Regions from separate parts of the Paenibacillus sp. Lou8.1 genome, predicted to be linked through region 1. Evidence: riboswitches for the same ligand, from Rfam matches in the RefSeq annotation. Region 1 holds a riboswitch; each other region holds the start of a gene.
The links. A riboswitch is a leader RNA that binds a small molecule or an ion and turns the genes downstream of it on or off. The one in region 1 is predicted to bind cyclic di-AMP.

Region 1 (5,067 bases):
CCATGCTCACTGCATACGGAACGGAAGCAAAGCCACAGAAAAAACTTGTAGTGGGCATGAGTGCCGACTTTCCGCCGTATGAGTTTCATAAAGTCATTAACGGTAAGGATACCATTGTTGGGTTCGATGTGGATATCGCCAAAGAAATCGCCAAAGATTTGGATGCGGAGATGGTCCCTGAGGACATGAGTTTTGACTCTTTGCTGCCTGCTTTGCAAAGTGGTCGTGTAGACTTGGTACTGTCCGGTATGACACCGACGGATGAGCGGAGAAAGAGCATTGATTTTTCAGATGTATATTATCGCTCCAAGCAAGTCATTATGGTACGTCCAGAGGATAAAGACAAATATCCTACGATGGATACTTTGAAAGGCGAGAAGATTGGTGCACAAAAAGGGAGTATTCAGGAAGAAATTGCTCAAAAAGTACCCAATGCCACTGTAACCTCACTGGACAAAATATCCGATCTGGTACTCCAGCTGCGGACCCAGCGTATCAACGCTGTTGTGATCGAAGATACGGTTGCTAAAGGATACACGTTAGATGGTACCGTAACACTTGCCAAGGCGGTGCCTGAGGATGCCGGAGCAGAAACAGCAGTAGGTATACGCAAGGGGAACGCAGAATTGCTTGCCTCTGTAAATAAAACGTTGGCTCGCCTGAAAGCGGACGGGTCGATTGAGAAGTTTTCCACAGAAGCGAGCGCGCTCTCTGCAGATCGACAGGTTTCTTCTAATAACATCGTAGATATTTTTTGGAAATACCGCAGTTTTTACGCTACGGGTATCGGCTACACTCTGTTGCTGTCTGCACTCGGAGTACTGTTTGGATTTATCATTGGTCTGATCGTATCCTTGCTGCGGATGAGCGGTATACGCATCATTGAGTGGTTAGGTACCACTTATGTGGAGATCCTGCGTGGCACACCTATGCTGGTACAACTTATGATCATTCACTACGGGGTTGCTTTGACGCTGGGTGTCAATTTTACCCCACTCCAGTCTGGTATAATCACATTGTCTCTGAATAGTTCAGCATATCTGGCTGAAATTTTCCGGGCAGGTATCCAGGCAGTAGACCGTGGACAGATGGAGGCTGCTCGTTCGTTGGGTATGGGACGCGGTAAAGCTATGCGTCATGTCATTTTGCCGCAAGCGTTTAAATCTATTTTGCCTGCTATCGGTAATGAGTTTATTACGATCATTAAAGAATCCTCCATTATTTCGACCATTGGGATGGTGGATATTATGTATCAGGCCCAGGTCATTAAGAACATCACCTACGAAGGATTAAGTCCGTTCGTAATCGCAGCCGCTATTTATTTTGTAATGACATTCAGCTTGTCTAAGCTGCTGGGTTTATGGGAAAGGAAGTTGAGAGCCAGTGATCACCGTTAAACAACTGCGTAAATCGTTCGGTAAGAATGAAATTTTAAAAGGCATTGATATAGATATTGCCAAAGGTGAAGTTGTCGTCATCATCGGCCCCAGTGGTTCGGGGAAGAGTACGTTTTTGCGTTGTATGAATCTGTTGGAACAGCCTACAGACGGGGAGATTTTATTTGAGGGCGAGCCGATTACAGCTCGTGGCCATAATATTAATGTAACCCGGGAGAAGATGGGGATGGTGTTCCAGCATTTTAATCTTTTCCCGCATAAAACAGTGTTGCAGAACCTGACACTTGCCCCAACACAGGTTAGAAGACAGTCAGGGAAGGAAGCGGAAAAAATTTCGCTAGAACTCTTGCGTACCGTAGGGCTTGAGGATAAGAAGAATACCTATCCGAACCAGCTATCCGGAGGACAGAAGCAACGTATTGCGATTGCGCGTGCTTTGGCCATGCAGCCGCACGTAATGCTGTTCGATGAGCCGACTTCTGCATTGGACCCTGAAATGGTTGGAGAGGTTCTGGATGTAATGAAGAAGCTCGCCGAAGGCGGCATGACAATGGTAATCGTGACGCATGAAATGGGCTTTGCCCGCGAGGTAGGCGATCGAATTATCTTTATGGATAACGGTCAAATTGTAGAGCAAGGTACACCAGAGCAGGTATTTGGCACTCCAAGCCATGATCGCACCCGTGATTTTCTTGCCAAAGTATTGTAAGAAAGTGCTGATATAATCTATAAAAAAAGGCCCTCCGTTTGACGGAGAGCCTTTTTTCTTTTTGTCACCATTTCCCCATACTTTCGTAACAAATATCGATTTCTTGATGACAAAATTGTAATGAGTATAGTATGATATTCAAGGTTACCAACATTTTCATGCGGATAAGGTTACAAAATTGTGATATTATGCAGTAAGCCAAAACTTACCGGGACAGCATGCGGTTAAGACAAACACTGAATGCTGGGTCCAAACTATGGGAAGTGCGGGGGACGTAACAACGGCAGTCATTCCGATACGTCATAAGACGATGTGGAATATGCCTAGGGGTGAATTGCACAAGCATAGGGCTTCTCCTGAGTCCGAATCCGACAGCTAACTTCGCAGGCATAACAGAGGAGGTACATATCTTTGAAACATCTAAAACATATTGGTAAAACGATGAAATTTGCGGTGCTTGCCGCAGCTATTGCAGGGCTGACACAGACAGCTGGAGTAGCGGCTGCTGCTTCGCTTCACACTGCCAAAGAGGGCGATACCTTCTTTTTGCTTGCTCAACGTTATGGGGTATCGGTAGACGAGCTAACGAAGGCGAACCCAAACATTGCTTCCAACAATATATATGCAGGTCTGCAAATTAAGGTGCCTGGCGAAAAAAGTGTGAAGGCAGCTTCGGATTCGAAGCCGCAGCTTCTTACGGAGAAAGCACCAGCGAATGAGGGGCCAACGATTGAAGCGTGGGGCAAAACATTCAACTATAGCAAAATAGTTGACGTTAAGGCTTCAGCGTATTCTGCCGCAGCCGACGAGAATGGTAAATGGGGAGCAGTGGACTACTACGGCAATCCGCTTAAACTAGGTACAATTGCGGTAGACCCGAACGTCATTCCGATGGGCACGAAAGTGCTGGTTACAGGCTATTCCCACCCAGGTTTGCCGGATCATTCTTTTGTAGCTGTCGCTCGCGATCAGGGCAGCGCCATTACAGGAAAGCGGATTGATATCTTTATTCCAGGCAACAAATCATTTGTGAACGACTTTGGATTTCAAAATGTGAAGCTGTACGTTATTGATAAATAGCATTGTACGTATATACGATTTAATTAAACATAATATATATTATGTAAACTTAATGCCTGTATCCTACCGCATATAACTAGGTCGGACTCTTATCAGGTCTTATCCATAAAAAAAGGCTGTCTTGACGAGCAGAAAACTTCTGCTGGTAAGACAGCCTTTTTACGTTGCTTTAGCTTGTAGCTCAATCATAAACATATGGTTATTTCCGTTCCGATGTGTGGAGTAGCCGGGGGACTGTCACAAATTTGTAGCCCTTAGCTTTTAGAGAGTGAATTAGACCCGGCAGAGCTTGGACAGTGCCTTGCAAGTTGGAACTTTGACCTCCACCTGCGTGCATTAAAATAATAGAGCCAGGCCCGGTAGCTGGGATCACATTGCGTTGAATTTGTGTTTTACTTAATCCCTTCCAATCGAGAGAGTCTACATTCCAATTGACAATCATATAGCCATGACGACGTGCCCATTGGATTTGAGGCTCCGTGATTTCGCCGTAGGGTGGACGGATCAACTTGGGGCGAAAACCTGCGCTGGCCTGTAAAATACGTTCTGTTTTTGTAATCTGGTTGCGAAATCGTTCGGGTGTGGCCTTCCTAAAATCCGGATGAGTATAGGAATGGTTTCCTATAGCATGGCCTTCACGGATAATACGGCGTATGATCCCCGGATGCTTTTCCGCACGGTGACCGACGATGAAAAAGGTGGCTTTGATGCCATTGGCGTGTAATACGTCCAAAACCTGCGGCGTATACCTAGAATCGGGCACATCATCAAAGGTTAGGGCAATTTGGCGGGTGTGTGGGCCGCACATTTTAAAAATGTCCGCATGTTTTTTTCGCAGCATTGCTAATGTAGGAGTTGCTCGATCTGTGCTCTGATGTACAGAAGAAGCAACAGCTGTTTCCTTGGGATGGGGCGTTCCGGTGTTGGGAGGCGCATCCGCGTGAACGGGTAAACTTGAGAATGCTAGTAACAGTGCCAAGCATGGCAACACTCCCCTGTACGGCATATGTATCCCCCCTTTCCCGTGCAGTGGTACCTAGTGGTGCTCTCGACTATTATGTACCTGTCCTATTAAAAATATGCTGTTAACCAAGTTCGGCTCATAAACGAATGGAAAGAAGCCCACGATGAAACGATTATCAATGAAGATGATGGAGCTAAACGTACATATTCTCTTAAACATGACCGATAACAGGAGCATTTTCGCAAGTTTTAGCCTTACAACGAATTCGGTATACTAGTGACAGCTGGTGTATAATGGGGATGCAATTCATAATTATACAGACATGGAATTGAAGGAAGGATGGATAAAAGTGACCGACTTGTTTACTCCTTATCAATTAAAGGGGCTTTCTTTAAAAAATCGGATTGTCATGCCCCCGATGTGCCAATACAGCGTGGAGGCCAAGGACGGAAATCCAACGGAATGGCATCATGTCCATTATGTGAGCCGGGCAGTAGGAGGCACTGGACTTATTATTGTGGAAATGACAGCGGTCCATCCAGATGGACGTATTACGGATCGTGATTTGGGTATTTGGAGTGACGAACATATTTCTGCATATCGTAAGATTGTAGAGGAAGTCCACAAGTATGGTGCCAAGATTGGTATTCAACTAGGCCACGCTGGACGCAAGGCTGAAGATGCTGAGCAACCTGTGGGTCCGTCCACGATTCCTTTTAGCGAACGCTTTAAAAAGCCGCACGCCTTAAAGACAGTTGAAGTCAGGGAACTGGTTCAGGCATACAAAGAAGGCGCACGCCGCGCGATGGAAGCCGGTTTTGATACGGTTGAGATACATGGCGCTCACGGCTATCTGATCCATCAATTTCATTCGCCTTTAACAAATACCAGAGAAGATGAATATGGACAGGATTTGT
Region 2 (5,067 bases), on a different contig from region 1:
TGACCAGATCGTTCACCGGGGAATCAGCCAGCAGCCGAAATTCTATTCCCTTAATGATCGCTTTATCCCGCTGGATGTCCTCAACACGAAACGTGACATCTCCGCCGTACGATTTCCGAACGACCAAGTCTCCTAAACTCATCACACTGTATCACCCCTCCTATATCGTATGGGTGAATGCACAGTTTGGTTCCAGCTTAGGATATACCTGCCTCCAACAGCACAGCGCTGAGACGCGCAAATTCCTCAATACTTAGCGTTTCTCCTCGACGGGAGGGTTCAATACCAGCTTGTTGCAACAGCGGCTCCAGCGTGTCCCTGTTCTCTTTGGTGAAGAAACGGCTTTTTAAGTTATTGGAAATGGTTTTACGACGCTGGGCAAAAGCAGCATGAACCACTTCAAAGAAGTGCTTCTCATCCACCACTTCCACCGGGGGGGCTTCCCGTACACGCAGCCGGATGACTGCAGACTCCACATTTGGCTGGGGAATAAATACTGTATTCGGCACAATGCAGACTAATTCAGGTTCGCTGTAATATTGCACTGCAATGCTCAGACTGCCGTAATCCTTCGTTCCAGGAGACGCAGCCATGCGCTCAGCCACTTCTTTTTGGATCATAACGACGATATTCTCCAGAGGGAGCTTGTCCTCCAGTAGCCTCATCAGAATCGGTGTAGTAACATAGTACGGCAGATTAGCCACGACACTTACTTTACTCACGTCTGCAAAATCGGCTGCGAACACCTCGCGCAAATCCAGCTTCAGCACGTCTCCATGACGTACCTTCACATGCTCGTAAGGGGCCAACACCTCTTCGAGAATTGGCAGCAGCCGCTGGTCAATCTCGACAGCGGTAACTACCTTGGCCGATTGCGCCAGCTTCTCGGTCAAAGCGCCAATCCCAGGACCGATCTCAAGTGCACCCTTCGTCTCATCCAATCCGGCAGCATTTACAATCTTATTGAGAATATTTTGATCAATCAGGAAATTTTGTCCCAAACTCTTTTTGAACGAAAAACCGTGCCGTTGAATAATTTCCTTCGTACGCCGCGGTGTTGCTATATCTTGAATCCCTGTCATACGGACATCACAATCCTTCACTTTCAATTTGTGCCAGCGCCCCGGCAAATTCCTCGCGGCTGATCTGAAATACAGAGAGCCGTTTATGTAGCTGCTTTCCGTTACAATAACCAATACCCAGCACATTCCCTAAGGCCATACGGCGTGCAGCAGCATTGGGATGGGTGATGAGTCCAGCATCAATCAGGTCCGCCCACTCAATCAGCGGGTCAGCGCCTTCCACTGTCGTATGGACCCGTGCAAGAGCGTGTCTGATCGCTTCTGGTGAGGCATTCTCCACGCCAATATCTCCTTTACGCGTCGCTTCTGCCTCGGGTATAAAGGCCTGCTTGCAGCCGGGTACCTTGGAAGCGATAATCTTACGGATGCGCTCCCCTGCATGATCGGGATCGGTTAAAATGATGACCCCCCGCCGCTCCTGCGCCAATGCAATTTTACGCAGCGTCATTTTATTAATGGCGGAGCCGCCAGTTTCTATCGTATCCGCTTCAACAGCGCGGCGAATGGCCACCGTATCATCCCGGCCCTCTACCACGATCACTTCCTTGATCATTTGCGTTTCCCTCCACTGCTACACAGCAAGCTATATTTATCTTTCCCTGCTTTTGAAAACAAAATAAGAAGAGGATATCCTCTTCTTAGCATGGCATAACTATGTTGTTAATACTATCGCATTGCCCTCAACATACACAACCTGTTTTAGTTGATTTCAGGCTTTACCGGTCCGATAACATATACGGTTTTACCGTGCTTACGACCAAATTGGTTGGCTCGGCTCAAACTCTCATAATACACATCGATTTTGTGGCCTTTAATCGCGCCACCGGTATCCTCCGCACGACGGAAGCCCACCCCTTCGATGTACACCCACCAGCCGATTGGAATTATACTCGGATCGACCGCGATGGTGCGTCCTTCCGTGACACGTGCGCCGGATGCAGTACGTGTACCGATACCTGGCTCCTGTGAGGAATACGCCGTCATGGAGACATTTTGTAAAACTTTGCTATATTTAAAATTTACGCCTGCTTTACGGACAGCACTGCCCGAACTAACCGTTGTTGCCTTAACCGCATCATTGGGACCGACGGAAGCAGCAAGAACGACCGGTTTTTTCTTCGTTCCTACCGCAATGACCTTATCCACACGGTTCTGTGCAACTTCCTTGTTAACCAGCTGTTTGGATACCAATTTTCCATCATGATATACCTTTTGAACGTGCTGGACGACCACACCCGATTTGCCGCTTTGAATGACCCGATTATCGCCTTTATAAAGACTCGGATCGGCCGTTTTGATGACCTGATAAGGCACCTGTTTTTTCTGTTCGACCTGCTGTTTCTTCACACGGACGATTTTTATGTCCATGTTAGACGAAACAGAGGCATCCAACGCAGGATAAACTTTATCCGTTGATGATAATTTATAGCCCGAGGTACGAATGGCACCTTCTACTGTATTTTCTGTTGTGTACAACTTTTTCGTCTCATTGCCTGAAGATACTTTAACCTGATTGGCACGTTTAATGACTACGCGATCGCCATCCTGTATTGCTCCATTTAGCGGCATGGAAACTGTATCATGCGGCTGAAGTGAAATGGAATGCTCGCTCAGCAAATCTTGAAGCTTGGATTCCCGGGTTTCTACCGCAGACGCCTTGCCATCGATGACAAAAAAGACTTGTTTTTTAGATTGCGTGTACATCAGAATTGAAATCATAATCGTTAGCGCGATTAGAAAAATAGCAACCAAAGCAGCCTGGCGCACATTCTCTTGCTTCCAACGCAATACGTAAGACATGCTGGATGAGCGTGACTCATGGGTATCCTTTTTCTGGAAAATGCCCATTTCCTCCGTCCTCCTTACATAGCCCGCCGTCTGGAGTAAGACATAGTTGAGATTTGACGTGACTATAACAGATTTTCTACAAGACAAGCCCAAACTACGACTGTCCTGCACCATGTACCCGTCTTCGCGGCATGCTGTCCTCCCCTGTTTAACCACAGTATGATGACAGATTTTCTTTTATTCACAACAAAAAAAGCCAGAGAAAGAGACTAGAGAGCTCTTTCGTGGCTTCCGGCATGTGTGAATATGCGGGAAAACTCATGCACGAGATGGCTTCTCTCTTGTTACGCTTACGGGGTTAGCTGTCGGGTTCGGACGTAGAGAGTCGCCCTAGCTTGGGTCAACCGCTCATGGCGGTCGCCTTCACATTCACCCCGAAGACCCAGAAAGAAATCGAAATACGGCTCCTCCACCTGTTCAATCCCATCCGGGAAAAGAATTTAGGTCGAGCCGGCTGGCGGAAGAAACGTTCCCTTCTTGCACATACGCCGGACGTACTGTAAGCCATATCGGTTCCCCCGTTCCCTGTAAAAGGGACTCAGCGAGACTGGTTCATGAAATGACTTGTTGATGTTTACATTCAAACAACAATTCACTGAAAAGATGATATCCTGTTTCTATGCATGTTGTAAAGCAGGTTTCAAGTACATTTTTTAAAATATTCGGTTAAAATATTGTAATATTCTCGAGTTTCCTGCAACAAATTCATGATTAGCTTCGTCTATCTCTTTATTTTGATCGATTTCTTCACTTTTTCATTGAATGTCAAATCGTTCCAGGGCATTTCGGGTCGTTATTGACACTAATTCCTCCACTGTAATCCCTTTGATTTGGGCTGCAGCCTCTGCTACCAGTCTCACATGTGCAGACTCATTTCGCTTCCCACGAAACGGATGAGGCGTCAGATAGGGAGCATCAGTTTCAATGAGCAGACGGTCCAGCGGCACCTGTGCGAGCACCTCTTTTGGCTGCTTGGCATTTTTGAACGTTATTGGACCACCGAAGGAAAGGTGAAATCCCATATCCAGCACCATTTTGGCTGTCTCCCAGCTACCCGAAAAGGAGTGCATGACTCCACCAATCTCACTCGCTTTTTCCTCGCGCAAAATCTTAACAATATCTTCATGTGCATCCCGGTTATGAATAACAATGGGCATCTTGAGCTCACGAGCCAGACCAATTTGATTTCGAAACACCCGATGCTGCACATCCTTCGGTGATGTATCCCAATAATAATCCAGACCGATCTCCCCGATGGCTACAACCTTTTTATGACTGCATAACGATGCAATCCATTCTAGATCGCCCTCCTGCATTGTAATAGCATCCTGTGGGTGCCATCCAACTGCCGCATAAATAAAATCATACGTCTCGGCCAATTTCATGGTGGATGGAATGGTCTCACGATTAAATCCGATATTGATCATCCGCGTTACTCCTGATTCGACAGCACGTGCTATAACTTCTTCACGATCTTCGTCAAATTGTGGCGCATCCAAGTGAGTATGAGTGTCGAATAAATCCAAGGTTTACATCTCCTTTTTTTACTTACATTTCTATATAGTTGTCTATTCTTTGACAAAATAATTCCTTATTTCGGCAGGAATCCTGTCTTTTACCGCGTTCAATTTATTCTGGGGAAAATACATATGATATTTCCCTCGGTGAATACCACTTATTGAGCGCACAATTTCCGAAACTTCGGATATTTCACTCACCTCGCCCTGACGTCCAAGCAGTAAAATCTGGTTGTCCGTCGAGCCACCCTGCCGAAACACATCATAAGGAAGATCTGTCGGAAAATCAATTTCAAAATCATATTCAGGGTGCAAACCAGCCTCTTTCAAAGCTTCTCGAATACTGTCAATGGTATCTGTATCCATATTTTCAATCTCTACATATTTATACAATCTACGGTCCATAAACCGGCTGCTCAAATCACTTAAAATCTCGTCCTTTTCTCGTTTCCACTGGCTAAATACGGTCTGGATTAATGACTCGTCGAGCATCAGATATTGCTCTACTGTAAGATCTCCTTTCAACAGATCCGGCAACGGGTCCAGCAGAAATCCAAACTCATATCCGTTTTTAAACAATTCCTTTGCTCGCTTGAAAATTTTACGTAAAAGGATTTCCG
Region 3 (5,067 bases), on a different contig from region 1:
GGTGCCGTCCGACAGAACGGCCAAAAAATATATCAATTTTATGCCGATGATGTACACGATTTTGCCTGGTCCGCTTCACCCAACTTTGTAACCGTAGAAGAACCCTTTTCTTCTGCTGAAGTCCCTGGTGTCAAAATCAAGCTCTACCTTGACCCGTCGCACAAGGAGCTCAAAGGGCGCTATATGAGCGCAGCGAAGGCCGCCCTTTCGTACTACAGCAAATGGTACGGGCCTTATCCATATTCCACCCTATCCATCGTGGTTCCACCCAAATCAGGCAATGGAGCCGGCGGTATGGAGTATCCGACACTCATCACGGCCGCTGCTGCGGGTAATCTGAATCCTGGCTATAGTCTGGAACGGACATTAGTTCATGAGATTGGACATCAATATTTCTACGGAATGGTAGCCAATAATGAATTTGAGGAGCCGTGGCTGGATGAAGGCTTCACCTCCTATGCAGAGGAGCGGCTTATGGAGCAAGAATATGGGCTTACCCCCAACCTGCCATTACAATCGGGACAGGTAGCCTCCCCACAGCCGCTAAACCGTGAGTCATGGAAGTACGGCTCAGCTGCTGAGTACGCGCAAAATGCCTACTCTCGAGGCAAGCTGGTCCTACGGGGCATTGAACGTCAGGTGGGTATGAAAAAAATGGATCGCATTATGCGGACCTACGTCCAGACGTACCGATTCAAGCATCCGTCCTCACTGGATTTTCAACGTATCGTGGAGAGAGTCACCGGACGCTCATGGAGCCACTATTTTGAACAGTATGTATATGACGGCCAGATGGCGGACTTTTCAGTGGATCACATCACAAACCACAAGCTGGAGAATGGATATGAAGCAGTCGTGACGGTCAGCAAAAAAGGGGCGGATTACCCCAAGATCCCTGTCCAATTTACCTTCAAGGATGGTACCACGATATTCAAGGCTTGGGACGGTGCGGGCAAAAGCATAACTTTTCGGATCAAAAGTACTTCTCCCGTTTCCTATGTAACCCTTGATCCCCTATATACCATTGCACTGGAGAACAAGCATATTAACAATAGCCTAAAAGCCGAATTGGACGAAAAGCAACAAACCCGTTGGAGTATAAGTGTAACCAAGCTGTTGGAGACACTGCTTGGAAGTCTGTCATGGTGAGGTGTCTATAGATGCGGACTGTTATAAAAGAGGGCTGGGCGCTGGTGCGCATACGATTCTATATCGTTATCATTTTATTTCTGTATCGACTACTGTGGGGGGTGTTTCTCTATCGGCTGGTGCAGTCTGCCGTTATCCCGCTATTGCTCCGTTATCCTGATCAGGGTCAAAACGAGCTGGGACAGACCTTATTTTGGATGGAGAGCCAGATTGCTCTGATGGACAGCCGGGAAGTACATGTGTATTTGTGGATACTACTAGGGGCGACTGTACTACGTATACTGATCACTCCCTTCATTAGAGCCGGAATATATCAAAGTCTGCATACCGATGCGACTGAACCGCAAAGCCTGTCCTTTTTCAAGGGTATGAAACGCCATGGCATGTCGTCGCTGTTGTATTACACCATCGAGTTGGGACTGCTGCTGCTTCCCGCCTTTTGGGTAGTACCGAGACTCTACCCTATTGTAGCAGGAGCACTTCAATCTTCCTCTTATCTGCTGCATTTATTGCCCTATGTCATTGGATGGATGGCATACGGATGGTTCATTCGGCAGTGCATCCTGTATATGCAACTGGGTACTGTCGGTGGTCACGCCATACTATCGTCCCTGCTCGCCTTCTTTCGCCAGCTCCTCCCAGCTGTCGGTATATCCCTTTTGCTCGGTGCTTGTGTGCTGCTGGTCTTCGGTCTATTTGGCACCGTGGCGATGATTTGGACTGGCATGCTGGCGCTCATTCTCCAGCAATCGTATCATTTTGTTACTAGTCTGGTCAGGCTGTGGCATATCAGTTCGCAGTACAGACTATGGCATACCGATATCTCTAGTAGAAGCTAAGCCCTGCCTTTATGTTTTTTACTTCATTTCCGTCTGTCGAAAAACCTTGATTCATATTCGCGCAAACGACACATAACTGAATACTGTTAACAAGATCTGTTCCTGGGACATGAGGAGCAGATTTTTTTTGTAACTTTTTGCAATGAAACATTTGCCAAAGCCAGCCGTCTTTGTTACAATAATCGCAGTGAACTGATAGTAACAACTTTGTAATCTTTATTGTAACCTTTATCTCAAAAATAACGTTATTGTGAATACTGCTCTCCAAGGTGCACATCTTAAGTTAAGCCTAATTCCTGGCACCTAGGAAGCGGGGGAACCAGTTTGGGTGAATTGATCTCGCAACAGAGTGGTCATAGGGGAACCTTCTACCGAATCCTTAAGCTAACCTCGCAGGCATTGGAAGGGGTATATTTTTTTTGAAGAAGAAGCTAACGATCGCAGCTATGGGTCTTGCCATTGCCTTTACATCTTTTACATTCGGTGGCGGCAGTGCATATGCAGACTCTAAGATGGACCAGGTCATCCAAGATGCCAAAGGAACGAACTACAGAAGCGGAGGCACTACACTCGAGGGATTCGATTGCTCCGGCTTCACAATGTACGTATACAACAAACTGGGAATTAAACTTCCGCATCAATCTGGATCACAATTCAAAATGGGATCTTCTGTATCCCGCGATGAAATGAGACCTGGGGACCTGGTGTTCTTCAACACCACAGGAAGAGGCATTTCCCATGTAGGTATCTTCGTAGGTGAAGGGAAATTTGCCCACTCCTCGACTTCACGTGGTGTAGTAGTTAGCTCACTGAACGAAAATTATTACGCTAACCGCTATGTCGGTGCAAAAAGAATTATGAGCACAGACGCTTACCATTCTGTAGCTTCAGACATTCCTGATGACGATAACGTAGAATAACTAACGCACAGCAAGCTAACCCTAGCCGCAATTTGATTCTGGCCGGAATCGAATTGCGGTTTTTTATGTCCACAACATCAGCAATTATTATCTTTACTGACGAACTGAGACCTCAAAAGGTTTCAATTGTAGCGAACATCGTCGGTTTTACCGTCACCGCTGGGGGAGCATATGAGCAGTAATTCCTTCTTATTGAATGTATACCCGACTTAGGTATGAAATAAACACGCTTGCCATTCCTCTGCAACTTGTCTACAATCTGTTGTTAATGATTGAAGTACCTGTGTAAAGGAGGATGGAACACATGCCGGCCTCAATATCCAACTATCGGATCGTACCGATGGACGAGCATCAAGCGGCTGCAATCTGTGAGTGGCACTATGATCCACCTTATAACATATATGGTTGGCTCCCCTGGGAACAAATGAAGGCACTTGAAGTCGAATTTGGAAGTCCCACGCTTCGCCAAGAGCAATATGTTGCCGTACTGGATGAAGAGAACAAACTGACGGGATTTGCTCAATATTTTCCTATGATCGGTGTGACCCGGCTAGGTCTTGGAATGCATCCTGACAGGTGCGGACATGGCAAAGGCTCTGATTTTGTCCGTGCCATTGCAGAGGAAGCTCAACGACGCAACCCGAAGAATGAAATTGATCTAGAGGTGCTCACTTGGAATGAGCGCGCTATCCGGGCCTACAAGGCGGCTGGATTTGAGCTTACAGATACCTATGAACGCCAGACTCCTGATGGCAAAAAACCATTTTATTGTATGGTATATCGTCCCGAGCACCCAACCCAAATTCTATGATAAAAGCGCCTTCGGCATACAACCACGATGTTGTATAGCGAAGGCGCTTTTATCATCATACGACAGATCATTACAAGCTCAATGACTGCTGCGCATTTTTTCAAAAGCTTCATTATATTGTTGGGCTTCCTTAATATCCACGGCCATAATACCGCCGTCGTCCCAAGAGGTCAAACGCAGAGTCACGGTCTTATAATCAATCGTAATAAATGGATGATGATTGAATGCTTCAGATATAGCGGCAACTTCATCCACGAATGCAATCCCTTTCATAAAACTGGAAAAATTATATTTTCGAACGATCCAACGTCCTTCCTCCAGTTCCCAGCCCTCCAGTTTCTCCAGATGTGCTTCAATCTCTTCTTGTGTAAAAGGCATGTTACGAACTCCTCCCCGTTTATACGGAAGCCTTTCGACCGCTTAAATACGGCCAAAACTACGATATATTGGTGTACATATTACCACGGCCCCGTTGATAAATCCATAAGACGGACCTCAAATCAAAGGGACTGACGTCAGCTCCTCGTCCCCAATAAGTACATAGATGCGATGCTGCTCCGGCTCATAGATCACAACGCTACTCCCTACAGTGATTGTGGGCTCTGTACCCAGTGCATAAAATAAGTCTTCTGCCAAAGCTTCATTGACTTCCTGACGTCCCGCCGGGTCCAGCCTGTCCCAATCTTCTGCTTCCATCTCAAAAAATTCATAGCTATCTGGGATGCGCCCCACAGCCTCTGTCAAATCGTTCAAAATTTGTTCATACTCACGCCCATGCTTTACTCCCATGCCATTTCCTCCAATGGTTCCGCCATTCAATACATAATCACCTTATTATACCGGAAATTCGCACTTAACAAAAAAGAGAGTTTTGTCGATAAATACTATAATCCGTCTTGTAATGACGCGCTTGGGGCAAGGACGACCCCGGCGGCATGAAAGGATTCAAAATCTATTCTCATGGATGAGGTGTATCATGCAAATTTCAACCATTATCGGACTTGTGCTCGGGATTATGTCACTGGTCGTCGGGATGATCTTAAAAGGCGCTCCGGTCGTCAATTTGGTCAATAATCCCGCTGCTTACATGATTATTTTCGTCGGAACGGCAGCGAGTATATTTATGGCCTTCCCGATGGCAGAAATCAAACGGATTCCGAAGCTGTTCAAGGTTATTTTCACCGAACAAAAACTGTTAGACCGCAAAGAGCTCATCGGTACGTTTACCGAGTGGGCATCCATTACCCGTCGTGAAGGTCTGCTCGCCTTGGAATCTAAGGTAGAAGAAATCGATGATCCCTTTATGCGTGGCGGCATGCGAATGATTATTGACGGCAATGATCAAGAA
Region 4 (5,067 bases), on a different contig from region 1:
TCACAGTGTCTCCCAGACTCATCACACTAAGTCCCATTAGAATGCTATCAAAAATAACGTGGCTGAACATGGCGGCAATAAAGCCGTAACGCAGGAACACAAAACTGAACAGCAAACCAAGAAAAGTCAGCTCAATAGGTCTGGAAATCACCGGATAGATCGGATAAAGTGTATGTCCCAGTGCCCAAATCAGCGTGGTGATCAGACAAGCAACAAAAGTGTTTTTCACTATTTTTTTGACCATCGGAATACCAAACAGACGGTAGACAGTCTCTTCTCCAATACCTGCCATCCACGCCATAATCGGCAGTAGCCATGGATAAGCCATATTGTAAGGGGATTGTGTGGCATCTGTGGTGGAGAATGTATTAAATGTGCGCTCCAGTATAAAGAATAAGATGGATTGTACCCCGAGTAAAATAAAGGCCCACAAGTAGCCAACATACATACTGCGAAGCACATACAACCCGTAGCCCGGCTCTTTTGCACGCGGCCATGCATTCAGTCCAACCTGACGCATAAGCCCGTCACCGCCGACCAAGGAGAAGTAGAGCGCTACAGCCATGAAAAAGGTAACACCAATCTGGAAAACCATAAGAAATATAAGCATGCCCTTACCGCCTGCTTCTGCTTGCAATAAAGGCAGCATGTTCATGGTCCCAGCTATACTAGCAATAAAGTATACAACGGATAGAACAATGCCGCGTACAAATGAAGTATGTCGTCGGGTGAGTGACGCATACACAATAGCAAGTACACCCAGTACAAAGCTAAATAGGGCATAACCCGCATAGGTCATCAAATTCGCCCAAAATGTTTGCTTTTCGATATAATCGGTATAGGACGACGGGGCCGAAAAGCTTTGGGTGAAGGAGCGAACATCACCGTCTTCAAAAGTAAAAGCCAGTGTAAGTACCGAGGCGCCGATTTTTTTATCGTCTACGGTATACTTTAATCCGCCTTCTTGTTCAGTGGTCGCAAGCTTCAAATCCGACGGCTTAAAGCCAAAGCGCTTGACCCATACTGCGGCCGCCTGCTCCTTGGCTTCGAGCGTCATGCCGTCCTCAGCCACACGTACAAGCCTGTTACGTGCTTGTTCATCCGTAGAAATATCAGCCTGTGTGTAATTGGTGCTGGAGGTGATCCGTTTAAAGCTAACGACCTTGCCAGTGGATAAATCCACATGAATTTGCAGTTTACTCTTCGCTGAGGATTCAGGCAGATCGACCCGAAAGGTTTCGTAAGGGTAACTTTTTTTCCATGTACGGTCGTACTGTTGAAGTAGTTTTTCTCTAGATAAATAACCGTACAAATCTGTTTCGGCCTGATAGGTCACGACAGGCTCCTCAGGCTGTGATTCAGTATAGCCCAGCTCGGAGCGGGCGAAGTCCAATGCGTGTATGACCGCTTCTTGTTTGCTGATGACCTTTGCGTTCATTACTGATTCTGGACTCGGATTGCTAAGCGAGGGAATAAGCAATTGAAAGATAAAAAAGCAAATCAGGCCAATCCCGCCCAGCAAGCCTAGTTTTTTGAAGTTGGCCGTGAGCACGACCGGTTTCCCGATAGGATTCATGAGTTTCCTCCTTAATCTGTAAATAAGAACATCCATTAAAGATATCATACTGCACAGGTTCCCGCCAACAGACAAGCGATATTCATGAAAATAGAGTGAAAGCACTTTAAAGTTCCAATAAAATTAGATAAGCTGCGATTAAACGATGCCCATTCGCAAAATAAAGCCAATTTCACGTTTTTTCGGCGAAATCGGTTTTGTGATCTGGATATAGAAGGATTATAATCTTGAGGCAATGCCTATGAAATACATAGGTAATGATATACAGTTGAGCCGAATTTCTATGGGAAAACGGGGGAACCATGTTACTGGGGTGAATTTTACAACCGATCCTGCTGGATCGGAAGTGTAAATAGGGCATACTGTGCTGCCCGAATCCGTCAGCTAACCTCGTAGGCTATGAGCAGGAACCAAGTCAGGCACTCGGTTTTCCGGTGTCTTTTTTTGTGCGTATAAAAGTGTTTGGATTGGTTAGACCGCTGCGGGTGCAGATTGCTCTTCCGATTGCTGTTATCCCCGGATTTTTTGATTGTATACCCCCTTTAATGGTTAAAATCCGGAGATAAAGGCAAACGCTTCGCTTCTTCAGAACAATTCTGCCCCCTTCGCTACTGCCCGCCAATAGCACAGGGGGCCGAGTAGTGCTTGACATGCATTCTTCCTGTATTCAGGGAATGCTAATTATAGTTATTTAAGGTTTGGAAAAATCAAAAAATTCAGGGGCAACGACGATCGAAAGATCAAATGGAACGCGTAGCGAGCTTACACCGTATTAAATCACTGATTTATAGTTTTAAGGATTAGGAGAGAAGTGATGAATAGATGAATCCCAATGCAAGCTGGCTCCGGCTTTCTCCACCGCAGATATTCGTTGCGGGCTTTGCCATTATCATTCTAATAGGTAGTTTATTGTTAATGCTGCCGATCTCCAATACAACAGGAAAGTCACTTGCGTTTATAGACGCTTTGTTTACTGCCGCCTCTGCGACCTGTGTTACAGGGCTTGTCGTTAAGGATACAGGGACCTTTTTTACAACCTTTGGTCAAGTTGTTATCGCCGCGCTCATTCAGATCGGCGGCCTGGGCTTTATGACCATGGCTACCTTAATCGCGCTGGTGTTCAAGCGTCGGATTTCCTTGCGGGAGCGTCTCATTTTGCAGGAAGCGATGAATCAGACTTCTGTAGAGGGAATTGTCGGGTTAATCCGTAAGGTATTACTGTACTCACTGGTTATTGAAGGCGTATGCGCTACGATATTCTCGGTTCGCTGGTCCTTTGATATGCCCGTAGGCAGGGCGATTTATTTTGGAATCTGGCATGCCATCTCCATGTTTAACAATGCTGGTTTTGATTTATTCGGTGAATTTCGCAGCTTGACAGGTTATGTATATGATCCGATTGTTAATTTTACCGCAATGTTTCTAATTATTTCTGGCGGCATTGGTTTTGTAGTGATGTCAGACCTGGCAGAATATCGCAAGCGCAAGAGACTGTCCTTGCATACCAAGGTGGTACTCAGCATGACGGGCGCTATGATTGTAGTCGGCACGCTCGTGATTTTTGTATTTGAGTTTACGAATCCAAAGACTCTTGGCTCGCTTGATTGGGGTGGTAAGCTACTGGGATCTTTATTCCAGTCCGTTACTCCCCGTACCGCAGGTGCCAATACGCTGGACATCGCAGGCTTGCGGCAGGCTACGCAGTTTTTTATCATCATACTCATGTTTATTGGGGCTTCCCCTGGCTCTACTGGAGGCGGGATTAAGACCACAACATTCGCCCTGCTCATTGGAGCAGTGATTTCGATGCTGCGGGGGCGGGAAGATATTGTACTGTTCAAGTACCGACTTGCGCAGGGACGAATTTACAAGGCTTTGACCATCACACTGCTGGGGTTGCTGTTCGTGATCGGGGTGACCATGATTTTGTCGGCAACCGAAGATCATCATTTTCTGATGATCTTGTTTGAGACGGTGTCTGCGTTTGGTACGGTGGGGCTGTCGATGGGGCTTACACCTGATTTGACAGTCATAGGCAAGCTGGTGATTACCCTGACGATGTTTGCAGGTAGACTGGGGCCACTCACGCTAGCTTATGCACTGGGGCCGAAAAAGGGTAAAGAATTATATCGTCATCCGGAAGGCAAAATGATTATAGGATGAATCATTTCATGATAAGTAGTATACATTTCGTTGGTTTAATCATTTATGAAATTGATTCAGATAAGGAGTTTTCGAGTAGATATGAAAACGCAGCAGTTTGTAGTTATTGGCTTGGGGCGGTTTGGCTCAAGCCTGGCTTTGCAATTGGTGGATATGGGGTGCGAGGTGCTAGGCATTGACCGGAATGAGGATGTTGTGGACAGTATGAGTGAGATGTTGACACATACTGTCGTGGCGGACGCTACCGATGAAGACTCGTTGCGATCACTGGGCATCCGTAATTTCGATTGTGGCATTGTTGCTATTGGTGATGACATTCAGGTAAGCATCCTCACCGCCATTTTGCTGAAGGAGCTGGGTGTGAAAAAAGTTGTAGCCAAAGCCATATCTGTGCTGCACGGGCGTGCGTTAGAAAAGCTCGGTGTGGACCGGATTATTTATCCAGAACGGGATATGGGTATCCGGGTGGCTCACCAGCTAGTCACGCCTAATTTGCTCGATTATTTGGAGTTGTCTAAGGAATACAGTATTGTGGAACTCAATGTACCTGCATGTCTGAATGGCAAAACGCTAGCAGAGCTAAATGCCCGTACCCGCTTTGGTTGTAGCGTTGTGGCGCTTCATACGGCGAACGGTATCCTGATCGCACCGACGGCTATGGATCGGCTAAAAGCAGATGATATTATGGTCATCATCGGTTCGAATGACAATATCGGTCGCTTTGAGGATGAGGTTGTTAATGTTAATGAAGAGGATTAAACCCTCTACACCATACGGTAACCTGCAAACGACGCCCGTGTCTCGCTAATCCAGCGTCGTGCTGTCGGACCGAGATCGGTCGTCTCCGAGTAAATGAGGGAGGTCGTTCGGCGTGTCTCCTTCAAATCGGGCAAGTACAATGCAGTGAGTCCATTATCCCGTAATAGTTCGCTGCGCAAATAGGATTTGGGTAGCAAGGCAGAAGCCTTACAGGTTGGAAGCAGGCGTACAATTGCCTCGAAGGAGTCGATTTCCATGCGGATATCCGGCATGATGCCGCTGCGCTGGAATAAGTCATCCGTCAGACTGCGGTACCAGGTTCCTTTGGAGAAAATAATCATCGGCAATCCTTGCAGATCTTTCATCGAGGCCGTTCCTGTCTTGACGGTTAATTCATGTCCAATGGGAACAACGAGCTCCAAATGATCATCAAATAGCGGAATGCAACGCAGTCCGGCTTCATGAATGGCAGACCCGACAATACCGGCGTCTGCTTTTTTGTCACGTACAAAGGCGACGATTTCATGGGTTTTACCGGTGAGCAGCTTTAGCTCGGTTTGAGGATGCTT

Region 2: linked by a shared signal. The riboswitch ahead of NLX78_RS24220 (resuscitation-promoting factor) and the one ahead of NLX78_RS03655 (3D domain-containing protein) in region 1 are both predicted to bind cyclic di-AMP.
Region 3: linked by a shared signal. The riboswitch ahead of NLX78_RS25255 (C40 family peptidase) and the one ahead of NLX78_RS03655 (3D domain-containing protein) in region 1 are both predicted to bind cyclic di-AMP.
Region 4: linked by a shared signal. The riboswitch ahead of NLX78_RS08700 (TrkH family potassium uptake protein) and the one ahead of NLX78_RS03655 (3D domain-containing protein) in region 1 are both predicted to bind cyclic di-AMP.

Annotation. Positions count from the first base shown of each region.
Region 1 is NZ_JANAVN010000002.1:182,072-187,138, reverse strand. It holds gene NLX78_RS03665 (ABC transporter substrate-binding protein/permease) at 1-1,397, shown strand, start outside; gene NLX78_RS03660 (amino acid ABC transporter ATP-binding protein) at 1,384-2,106, shown strand; cyclic di-AMP (ydaO/yuaA leader) riboswitch at 2,338-2,511, shown strand; gene NLX78_RS03655 (3D domain-containing protein) at 2,518-3,186, shown strand; gene NLX78_RS03650 (polysaccharide deacetylase family protein) at 3,386-4,192, opposite strand; gene NLX78_RS03645 (NADH:flavin oxidoreductase/NADH oxidase) at 4,500-5,067, shown strand, end outside.
Region 2 is NZ_JANAVN010000021.1:12,175-17,241, reverse strand. It holds gene yabG (sporulation peptidase YabG) at 1-142, opposite strand, end outside; gene rsmA (16S rRNA (adenine(1518)-N(6)/adenine(1519)-N(6))-dimethyltransferase RsmA) at 198-1,082, opposite strand; gene rnmV (ribonuclease M5) at 1,090-1,635, opposite strand; gene NLX78_RS24220 (resuscitation-promoting factor) at 1,782-2,930, opposite strand; cyclic di-AMP (ydaO/yuaA leader) riboswitch at 3,202-3,484, opposite strand; gene NLX78_RS24215 (TatD family hydrolase) at 3,686-4,456, opposite strand; gene NLX78_RS24210 (HD domain-containing protein) at 4,499-5,067, opposite strand, start outside.
Region 3 is NZ_JANAVN010000024.1:17,758-22,824, reverse strand. It holds gene NLX78_RS25265 (M1 family metallopeptidase) at 1-1,149, shown strand, start outside; gene NLX78_RS25260 (hypothetical protein) at 1,161-1,988, shown strand; cyclic di-AMP (ydaO/yuaA leader) riboswitch at 2,265-2,402, shown strand; gene NLX78_RS25255 (C40 family peptidase) at 2,408-2,908, shown strand; gene NLX78_RS25250 (GNAT family N-acetyltransferase) at 3,213-3,719, shown strand; gene NLX78_RS25245 (4a-hydroxytetrahydrobiopterin dehydratase) at 3,798-4,097, opposite strand; gene NLX78_RS25240 (hypothetical protein) at 4,215-4,508, opposite strand; gene motA (flagellar motor stator protein MotA) at 4,696-5,067, shown strand, end outside.
Region 4 is NZ_JANAVN010000005.1:114,131-119,197, forward strand. It holds gene NLX78_RS08695 (CPBP family intramembrane glutamic endopeptidase) at 1-1,576, opposite strand, end outside; cyclic di-AMP (ydaO/yuaA leader) riboswitch at 1,838-1,990, shown strand; gene NLX78_RS08700 (TrkH family potassium uptake protein) at 2,399-3,739, shown strand; gene NLX78_RS08705 (potassium channel family protein) at 3,821-4,498, shown strand; gene NLX78_RS08710 (LysR family transcriptional regulator) at 4,504-5,067, opposite strand, start outside.